DNA from 3 places in the Carboxydothermus ferrireducens DSM 11255 genome. Region 3 is predicted to be linked to each of the others. Evidence: riboswitches for the same ligand, from Rfam matches in the RefSeq annotation. Region 3 holds a riboswitch; each other region holds the start of a gene.
The links. Region 3 has a riboswitch for cobalamin ahead of CARFE_RS0109490 (energy-coupling factor ABC transporter permease). Riboswitches for the same ligand answer to the same signal wherever they lie in the genome.

Region 1 (3,246 bases), on a different contig from region 3:
GCCTGTTACACGCCACCATTAAAAAGGTAACCGAGGATATTGAAGAAAGGTTTAACTTTAATACGGCAATTTCGGCAATTATGGAGTTAGTGAACGGTCTTTACCAGTACAAAGAAGGGGAAATTAATCCCGGCCTTTTAAAAGAAGCGTTAAACAAACTGGTGATACTTCTGGCACCTTTTGCGCCTCATATTGCCGAGGAATTATGGGAGGCATTGGGCAATAAACAAAGTGTTCACTTAGAAAAATGGCCAGAGTATGATGAAGAAGCTCTGATTACCGAGGAAGTGGAAATAGTTATTCAGGTTAACGGTAAAGTCAAGGACCGGGTAATGGTTCCGAGAAATGTGGCGGAAGATGAGTTAAAGGAAATTGCCTTAAATACGCCGAAAATAAAAGAATTGACCGCCGATAAAAAAATTATTAAAGTTATTATAGTACCTGAAAAATTAATTAATATTGTGGTAGCGGGGTAACAATGGAAAACTGGGAGGTTTTAAAAAAGATACCACTTTTCGGGGAGCTTTCCCCGGATGATTTAAAGGAAATCGGGAATCTTCTTTATTCCCGCCGGCTGAAAAAAGGACAAATTCTGTTTTCCGAAGGGGACCCGGGGGCGGCAGTATACTTTTTAAAAAGCGGGCGGATTAAGCTCTATAAAGAGGACCGGGAAGGCCGGGAACACATCCTTCATTATGTTGAACCGGGAGATATTTTTGCCGAAGTGGTGCTATTTTCCAAGCGTCCTTATCCTGCCACCGCCGAGGTTATAGAGCCGGGGGAAGTCCTGGTAATTCCCAACGAGGAAATGGAGAACCTTTTGAAAAAACGCGGAGAAATTGCGTTAAATCTTATCAAGGTGCTGTTGTATCGTTTAGATTTAGCCAATCAAAAAATTAAAGAGTTAGCGTTAAAAGATAGTTTAGCCCGGGTATGTAGCGTTCTCTTACGCTACGGCCCGGTAATTAATCTTTCCCAGCAGGAAATAGCCAATTTAGCCGGGGTTTCCCGGGAAACGGCCAGTCGTATAATAAATGAGTTTAAACGTTTAGGAGTACTTCGGGCCGAAGGGCGGAGCTTAGAAATTATAAATTATGACAAATTAAAAGATTTCTCTTAAATACTTTTTTCACAAAAAAGGAATTGGGCGAGTTTAAGCGAACTTTGTTTAATAGAAAAAGTTAATACCCCGCTCTACGGGTGCCCGGAAGGGTTAAAAGGGAAGCCGGACGGAATTTCCGCAAACGGCGCGGGCCCGCCACTGTACTCGGGGAGCCTCTTTTAGAGATGCCACTGTCCGTTAAATCGGATGGGAAGGCTAAAAGAGGCGATGAGCCGTAAGCCAGGAAACCTGCCCGTGAGAGTTAATCTGTCTTACCTTCGCGGCGAAGGGAGGGATTGTAAGGCTTTTGGTTATAATCCGCTTACCGAACCGGGAAGCGGATTTTTTACTAAATTTAACAAATAAGGGGGCGAAAAAATGGTGAAAAAAAGATGGGTGGTATTTTTAGCTGTTGCCGTCATTCTGTTGTTGGCGGTAGCTCCATTAATGGCAGGGCAAAGTAAGGGAATAACGGTAAAAGATTCTAAAGGAAACGTTTTTACCTTTAAAAGTTATCCCAAAAGAATTGTATCTCTTGCCCCAAGTAATACTGAAATCTTATTTGCTCTGGGATTAGATAAGTATATTGTAGGTGTTACTAACTTTTGCGATTACCCAGCAGCGGCCAAAAAAAAGGCCAAGGTGGGCGATGCATTTAATGTTAATGTGGAAAAAATTGTAAGCTTAAAACCTGACCTGGTGGTGGCTCAGGATAGTATTTCACCGGATGCTATTAAAAAACTGCAAAACTTAAAAATTAAGGTGTTTGTTTTAAAAGAACCGAAAAACTTTAACGATATTTTAAATAACATAAAGCTGGTTGGTAGAGCTACCGGTAAATACTCTAAAGCTGTAAGCATTACTAATAATATGCAGGCAAGATTAAATAAACTTACAGCAAAGTTAAAAAAATACAACAAAAAACCGTCGGTCTTGGTAGAGGTTGATTATGCGTACGGTTTATATGTTGCCGGGCCAAACACCTTCATTAATGATCTCCTCGTAAAAGCAGGTGGTAAAAACGTCATAACCAGTGGTAGCTGGGTAAACCTTTCCGATGAAAAGCTCTTAACTTTAAATCCTGATTATATTTTACTTGCTGATACCGCTTATTTAAAACCGGACCAACATCCATACAAACGTGAACTCTGGCAGGCACTGCGCGCAGTTAAAGAAAAGAAAGTTATTGACAGCATTGATCCTAATTTAATTGTGCGACCGGGTCCCCGGACCATTGACGGGATTGAAAAATTAGCTAAAGCCCTTCATCCTGGTTTAAAATAGGTGAGAAAATGAAATCGTGGTGGGTAAAGTTATTTTTAGGAGGAGTTATTTTACTCCTCCTCCTTATTTTTGTTATATTGTTGGCGGCAAACTTGGGAGCTGTGAAAATTTCTATAACGAAACTCTTTTTAGAACCGTATAAAACAATCTTTTTTAAGATAAGACTACCCCGTATAGCTTTGGGGTTAGTGGTGGGAGCAGCTCTCGGCCTGGCAGGTACGGTGTACCAGGGGGTCTTAAAGACACCTTTAGCCGACCCCTATATTTTGGGAGTATCTTCAGGAGCTGCTGCAGCTGTAGCCTTGTTAACATTGCTGAAATCTTTTCCTTATTATGCTCTTCCTGCAGGGGCTTTTGTAGGGAGTCTTGGGGCGTTATTTTTGGTCTTTATTATTGCTAAAAAACCGGAACCAAACCGGCTGATTCTTGCGGGAATTATTGTAAATAGCTTTTTAGGAGCTATCGTTACTTTTGTTTTAGCGATAAGCCGGGAAAATATGCACCAGATTATTTACTGGTTGATGGGAGGACTCAGTAATAAAGGATTTAAAGAAGCGGGAGTGCTTGGCCTGTACCTTTTATTTGGGCTTGGTTTCCTTTTTGTTTTGGCCCGGGACTTAAATGCCATGAGTTTTGGGGATGATACTGCAGTCCAGTTAGGGGTGGAGGTTACCAAAAAAAGAGCTCTTTTTTTAATACTGGCAAGTTTATTAACTGCAGGAGCGGTCAGCTTCTCCGGAACCATAGGGTTTGTTGGTCTGGTAGTTCCCCAGGTGGTAGAACTTATTTTTGGTAAGGATTTTCGCCTTTTAATACCTTTATCAACCTTAGCCGGAGCTATCCTCCTGGTTTTTGCTGAT
Region 2 (3,246 bases), on a different contig from region 3:
TCGGCTGTCAGGCCTGCAGTGCCGCCTGTGCCACCGAAAATCAGACGCCCTACTGGTCCGATAAGTGGCGCACCCGGGTGCTGGATATCGAAAAAGGTGAATATCCCAATACCGGCCGGCATTTTGTACCAACAATTTGTATGCACTGCGAAGAACCGGCTTGTTTAACCATCTGTCCATCTCAGGCAACTTTCCGGGATGAAAACGGCAGCATTCTGGTAAATTATGATACCTGTCTTGGTTGTAAAGCCTGCATGGCGGCCTGCCCCTATGGGGCCCGGTATGTTTACGATAAGAACGATGTTGCCAAAAACCGGGAAATTCACGGGGAACTTTCACAACATAAAGTGGTGCATATTGACAAGTGTACTTTTTGCTTTGACCGGGTAGAAAGAGGCCTGGAACCGGCTTGCGTGTCAACCTGTCCGGCTCATGCCAGGATTTTTGGGGACTTAGATGATCCGCACAGTGAAGTGGCCAAACTGGTGGCTTCAGGAATTGCCAAGCCTTTAAGACCGGATTTAAATACCAAACCCAAGGTCTTTTACATTTACTAAGGGGGGATGGCCGATGTCAGTTGAAAATAGTCTGCCTTTTGAACGTCAGGAAGCTTATGAATGGCCTTTAGCGGTATACTTGCTGCTGGGAGGTATTGGCGGGGCGTTTATTTCTCTTTCGTTTATTTTGCATTACCTTTTTAGCTGGTCGCCAGTTGGCAATTACGGCATGCTTATTGGGATGGGACTTTTTGCCTTGGCGGGTTTGACCCTTCTTTTTCTTGACTTAGAGCGGCCGCTGAATGCGATATATTCTTTAAATAATATTAAAACCTCCGGGATTTCCTGGGACGTAGTCTTAATTGCTTTAAGTTTTGGCGGTGCATTGTTATACGTTTTGCCGTTTTACGTTTCTATACCGGTCTTGGAAAGCTTACGGCTTTTGTTTGGCGGTATAGGAGCTTTAGCCGGATTCTTATTTCCGGTGATTTCCGGCGGATTAATTTCTGCTCCGGTATCGGTGCCGCTATGGCATACTCCTCTTTTGCCTGTGCTGTTTTTAATAAATAGTTTTGGAGTTGCTTTTGCAGCGATACCGGCTTTGTTTGGCCCGGCTAATAATGGGTCAACGTTTACCTTTAACCTGGTAGTGTTTATGGCAAATTTGGTGATTTCGGGAGGTTTCATTGCTTTTTACGAGCATGCCCATAACGGCCCGGTAGAAGCCTGGTACGGTTTTCAGGAAATGTGGAAGAAATTTAATTTTCAAGTGGGCCTTTTAATTGTGGGTTTACTTTTTCCGTTAATTCTTAGCGGTTATATGTTCTTTACCGGAAACTTTTTGTCCTGGGGATTTGGGGCCCTTGCGGTTGCTCAACTAATTGGTGGCTTTGCTTTAAGAAACTGCCTGTTAAAACACGGTTATCTGACCTATCCCTGGCCGTATTAAATTTTATAAAAAAAGAGGAATTTTCAAATTAATAGCGAATATAAAACCAAGAAAATTTCATAAACGCCTTTTGGTGCCCCATCAGGGGAGAATAGGGAAGTCAGGTGCAAGTCCTGCGCGGTCCCGCCGCTGTAACCGGAGAGCCGATAAAACCACTGCTTTTTGCGGGAAGGTTTTATCAAAGGGCAATGACCCGGAAGCCAGAAGACCTGCCAAAAGGTGGAGCTTTAGCGGTACGGCGATACCGCTTTAAGCGTGGGTGATGGTAAAGCCCACAGCAGTAGAACTGCTGTGGGCTTTTTAAATTATAAAAGGGGGAGATGAACTATGTTAACGGAAGTTTTAAACCAGATTGGGGAGCTTTACCCGGAGCCTATGGAAAAAGCAAAGCGGCACTTAGACAGCCTGATCAAACCGCCGGGAAGCCTTGGAGTCCTGGAGGAAATGGCGGTAAAATTAGCCGGGATTACCGGAGAGCTTGCGCCGAATTTAAGCAGGAAAACGGTGGTAGTTATGGCCGGCGACCACGGAATAACCGAACATGGGGTGAGCGTTGCTCCCGTGGAAGTAACAGCCCAGATGACCCGCTGTTTTCTTGAAGGTATAGCGGGAATTAACGTTTTATCCCGGCATACCGGGGTAGAAGTTAAGGTTGTAGATATGGGAGTCAGGGCGGAGCTTAACTTACCCGGGCTTATCGTTAAAAAAGTACGTTCCGGTACGTCTGACTTTACCCAAGGCCCGGCCATGACACGGGAGGAAGCCCTACAAGCCATAATGGCCGGGGTAGAGGTTGCCCGGGATTTAATCGCTCAAGGAAGCAAGGTTTTAATTACCGGGGATATGGGCATCGGCAATACTACACCTTCGGCAGCGATTTTAGCGGTTTTAATGGATATTCCCGTAGAGCAGGCGGTAGGTCGGGGAACGGGGATTAAAGCTGAAATCTTACAAAAGAAAATAGAGGTAATCAAAAAAGGGTTAAGGATTAATCAGCCGGATAAAAACGATGCGGTTGATGTCCTTGCTAAAGTTGGCGGTTTTGAAATTGGTGGCCTTGCTGGCCTAATATTAGGGGCAGCAGCCCGGAGGGTGCCGGTAGTTATAGATGGGTTTATTTCTTCCGCGGCGGCAATGTTAGCCGTTTCTCTAAATTCAAAGACTAAAAACTTCCTTTTTCCTTCCCACTTATCCGACGAACCGGGCCATAAGCTGATGATGGAATACCTGGGGTTAACCCCTTATCTTCATCTAAAGATGCGCCTTGGGGAAGGAACCGGGGGAGTTTTTGGAGCCTTTTTCCTGGAAGCCGCTACCAAAGTCATGCGGGAAATGGGAAGTTTTGCATCGAGCGAAGTTTCAGCCTTACTGGAAGAAAGAATGGCTTAAAAGCAATTATTAAAGAAAAAAGAGGGTGTAAGTTTGGCACCCTCTTTTACTTATTTAAAAGATTTCTTACCGCCTCCCGGCCGCTTTTAATACAATCGGGAACTCCGATTCCCCGGTAGGAGCTACCGGCTAAAGCAAGTCCCGGCATTTCAAAAACCAACTCCTCGATTTTGGCAAGTCTCTCTAAATGACCAACCTTATACTGGGCCATCCCCCTGGGCCAGCGGAAAATTTCGTAAAAAAGGGGTTTAGCTGTAACACCGAGGATATCTTTTATTTCCGCTAAAACCAGTTCGACCATCTCTTTTTCCGGTAAAAAGACATCGTTCTGGTTGGTAGCTCCCCCTAAAAAACCCCGGACTAAAAGATAGCTATCATCGGGTACCCGGTAGCTCCACTTTACAGAACTAT
Region 3 (3,246 bases):
CCGCATTCTATAGCTTCTGTTAATACCCGTTCAAAAATCGCATCAAAAAGGTCACTTTCTTTAAACCGTCTTTCATAGTTCTTGCCGAAGGTTGAAAAATGAGGTATTTTTTCCTGCAAGCCGTAACCTAAAAACCAACGATAAGCTACATTAACCTCTACTTCTTTAATAGTTTGACGCATTGAACGGATTCCATAGAGGACTTGGAGCATAAGCAGTTTAACTAATACCACAGGATCGATGCTGGGTCTACCTGTATTTTCACTATATAGGTCTTTTACTTCGTCATAAATAAAGTCAAAATCAATACTGTTTTCAACAGCTCGCAAAAGATGATCTTCCGGTACCAAGTCTTCAACACTTACAAATTCAATCTGGCTTGTCACTTCACGATTTTTCTTACTTAACATATTCATCTCTCCCAGATATTATTTCTAATTCTATTTTAAAACAAATATGTTCTTTTTTGGCTATATATTCAAAAAAAAACTGTCGACAAGCTACTTTGTCGACAGTCTGAAACTTCCCGGCAAAACCGGGAAGTTTTTTTTTAATAACAAATGCGGTAAGATTATGTTAGAGGTGATAGGATGAAGCGATTTTGGGGGTTACTTTTTTTACTCCTTTTTGGCTTTAATAAATTAGTCCTGGGTGGAGAAGTTATTGTCAAGGGCATTGTGGTTGAGTCGGATTTAGAAGGAAAGCATTATGAATTAAAAGTTACCGATTCCGGAAATTTAAGTAAACCCGAGCCCTATTATGTCTTATACGGCGAACATAACTGGCAAAGCTATGTGGGAAAGGAAGTGGTGGTGGAAGGGACCGTCTTTGACGGTTACAGTATTTACATGAAACCCGGGTTAAAGGTTACCGCGGTAAGTCTTCCCGGAGAAAAGGTTAACCGCACATTTAAGGAAAATCTTCCCTATTATTTGGGACTTGTTTTGGTTGCCGGACTTTTTGGCTACTATATTTTTTTACGATACTTTAAAAAGAAGTAAGGAGAGTTTACCGTGTATCCTATCAGTTTAAATTTAACTGGGACCCCCGTATTAGTCGTAGGTGGTGGTCGGGTTGCCCTTCGGAAGGTGCAAAATCTTCACCGAGAAGGTGCAAAAATTACCGTAGTTGCCCCGAAAACTCTTCCGGAATTAATGAGTCTGGCCCAGAGCGGGCAAATTAAACTTTATCTGCGGGAATTTCAGGAAGAAGATTTATCCGGCCCCAAGTTAGTCTTTGCTGCCACCGATAATTCAGAGCTTAATAAAAGAATAGCTAACCTTTGTCAAAGACTGGGGATTTGGGTCAATGTAGCCGATAATCCCGAGGAGTCCAATTTTATTGTTCCAGCGGTTTGGCGCCGGGGAGGTTGGGAAATAGCTGTGGGGACTTCGGGGTTATCTCCCCTGGCGGCCCGCCTTTTAAAAGAAGAGCTTTCCCGGTTAATTGATCCTGCCTGGGATGATTACCTGAAATTTTGGGGGGAATTACGTAAAGCCTTAAAGGAAAGCAATATTGAGAAAAATAGGAGGGAAGAAATTTTAAAAGAAGTAGCCAAGATTTATGATTACCGGAAGTTTTGCCGGGAAAAACCTTCGGTAAAATTAATCTTGGAAAAATTTAAATAAAAATATTTTCACAAAGCAGGATTTACGAAAAATTTTACGAATTATCTTAATAAAAATTGAATATTGTAACTTTAAGGTGCCTTTACGGCTTAAAAGGGAAGTCCGAGCCCAAAAGTTTTGGGTAACGGCGCGGTCCCGCCACTGTAAGTAGGGAGTTACCCCAATATCTCCACTGGTTTTTACCGGGAAGGATGGGGTAACGATGAACTACAGCCAGGAGACCTGCCTTAAAGTTTGGTTCGAAACCTACGCGGATAGGTGGAGAACGGGAGTTTGGTTATAAGTCCCCTTCTACCGGCGTAGGAGGGGATTTTAATTTTTAAAAAGGATGGTGGAGGGCATGTTAAAAACCAAGTTTCGCTTATTGTTTCTGTTAATTTTTCTTTTAATTCCCACCCCGGTTCTTGCCATGCATATTATGGAAGGGTTTTTACCGGTAAAATGGGTGATTTTCTGGGATCTTGTTACTTTACCTTTTATAGTGGTAGGTTTTATCCGTTTGCAAAGGGAAGCTACCCAGGGGCCGGGAGCTAAACTAATGTTAGCTTTTGCCGGAGCGTTTATCTTTGTTTTATCGGCGCTAAAAATGCCTTCGGTAACGGGCAGTTGTTCCCATCCTACCGGAACGGGGTTGGCTGCAATTTTATTTGGGCCCTTTATCACGACCGTATTAGGTTTTATTGTTTTGATTTTTCAGGCTCTTCTTTTAGCCCACGGTGGACTTACCACCCTTGGTGCTAATACTTTCTCCATGGCAGTTGCCGGACCACTGGTAGCTTACGGGGTTTATAAAGGGTTACAGAAAGCCGGAATTAATAACAATTTTAGCATTTTTTTAGCAGCCATGCTGGGAGACCTGGTCACCTATATCGTTACTTCGGTCCAACTGGCGTTAGCCTTTCCGGGAAGTTCACTTTTTTTAAGTGCTTTAAAATTTATGGGAATCTTTGCCTTAACCCAAATTCCTTTAGCTATAAGTGAAGGGATTTTAACGGTTTTAACCTATAATTTCTTGAGCCGTTATGAAGATGCCAAAATATGGGTAGAAAAGGGTGAGCATTAATGAGAACGTTTACCAATATCATCCTGCTAATTTTGGTAATAGCGTTAATTGCGGTTCCAATGTTTTTAGTTAAGGGGGAATTTTCCGGCGCCGATGAATTAGCCTCCCGGGTGATTGAAAAGCAAGACCCCAATTATAAGCCCTGGTTTTCCCCCGTCTGGGAACCGCCCAGCGGCGAGATAGAGTCGTTTTTATTTGCCCTGCAGGCGGCTTTGGGAGCCGGGGTTGTAGGTTTTTATCTTGGGTACTTGAAGGGAAAGAAGGAAGGAAAAAATGTTAACGGAACAGTTGGCCTATCAAAGTCCTTTAAGGAAAATTGACCCTGTTTATAAACTTCTTTTTTCCTTTACGCTTTTATTCCTGGGGTTAACAGCTCCCAATCCTTTTTTTACATTACTCCCTACCCTGGGGGTGGTAAGCTTTTTTCTGGTGAGAAAGGGAAAAATCCCCGGGCAAATTTTTCTTAAGTACTTGCTTTTACCGGGAGGTTTTTTGCTGGCAAGCTTAATCGGGATAATGATTGACTTCCGGCCAGCTCCTTATGTTAACTGGCAA

Region 1: linked by a shared signal. The riboswitch ahead of CARFE_RS13910 (ABC transporter substrate-binding protein) and the one ahead of CARFE_RS0109490 (energy-coupling factor ABC transporter permease) in region 3 are both predicted to bind cobalamin.
Region 2: linked by a shared signal. The riboswitch ahead of cobT (nicotinate-nucleotide--dimethylbenzimidazole phosphoribosyltransferase) and the one ahead of CARFE_RS0109490 (energy-coupling factor ABC transporter permease) in region 3 are both predicted to bind cobalamin.

Annotation. Positions count from the first base shown of each region.
Region 1 is NZ_ATYG01000002.1:77,541-80,786, reverse strand. Features, by position in the region: gene leuS (leucine--tRNA ligase) at 1-476, shown strand, start outside; gene CARFE_RS0101785 (Crp/Fnr family transcriptional regulator) at 479-1,120, shown strand; cobalamin riboswitch at 1,182-1,373, shown strand; gene CARFE_RS13910 (ABC transporter substrate-binding protein) at 1,481-2,386, shown strand; gene CARFE_RS0101770 (FecCD family ABC transporter permease) at 2,395-3,246, shown strand, end outside.
Region 2 is NZ_ATYG01000002.1:5,428-8,673, reverse strand. Features, by position in the region: gene CARFE_RS0101425 (4Fe-4S dicluster domain-containing protein) at 1-557, shown strand, start outside; gene nrfD (NrfD/PsrC family molybdoenzyme membrane anchor subunit) at 571-1,446, shown strand; cobalamin riboswitch at 1,501-1,677, shown strand; gene cobT (nicotinate-nucleotide--dimethylbenzimidazole phosphoribosyltransferase) at 1,774-2,835, shown strand; gene hemG (protoporphyrinogen oxidase) at 2,882-3,246, opposite strand, start outside.
Region 3 is NZ_ATYG01000023.1:51,535-54,780, reverse strand. Features, by position in the region: gene istB (IS21-like element helper ATPase IstB) at 1-78, shown strand, start outside; partial or broken gene CARFE_RS0109505 (IS1182 family transposase) at 1-410, opposite strand, end outside; gene CARFE_RS0109500 (hypothetical protein) at 591-1,001, shown strand; gene CARFE_RS14915 (precorrin-2 dehydrogenase/sirohydrochlorin ferrochelatase family protein) at 1,014-1,628, shown strand; cobalamin riboswitch at 1,686-1,872, shown strand; gene CARFE_RS0109490 (energy-coupling factor ABC transporter permease) at 1,969-2,691, shown strand; gene CARFE_RS0109485 (energy-coupling factor ABC transporter substrate-binding protein) at 2,691-3,011, shown strand; gene cbiQ (cobalt ECF transporter T component CbiQ) at 2,965-3,246, shown strand, end outside.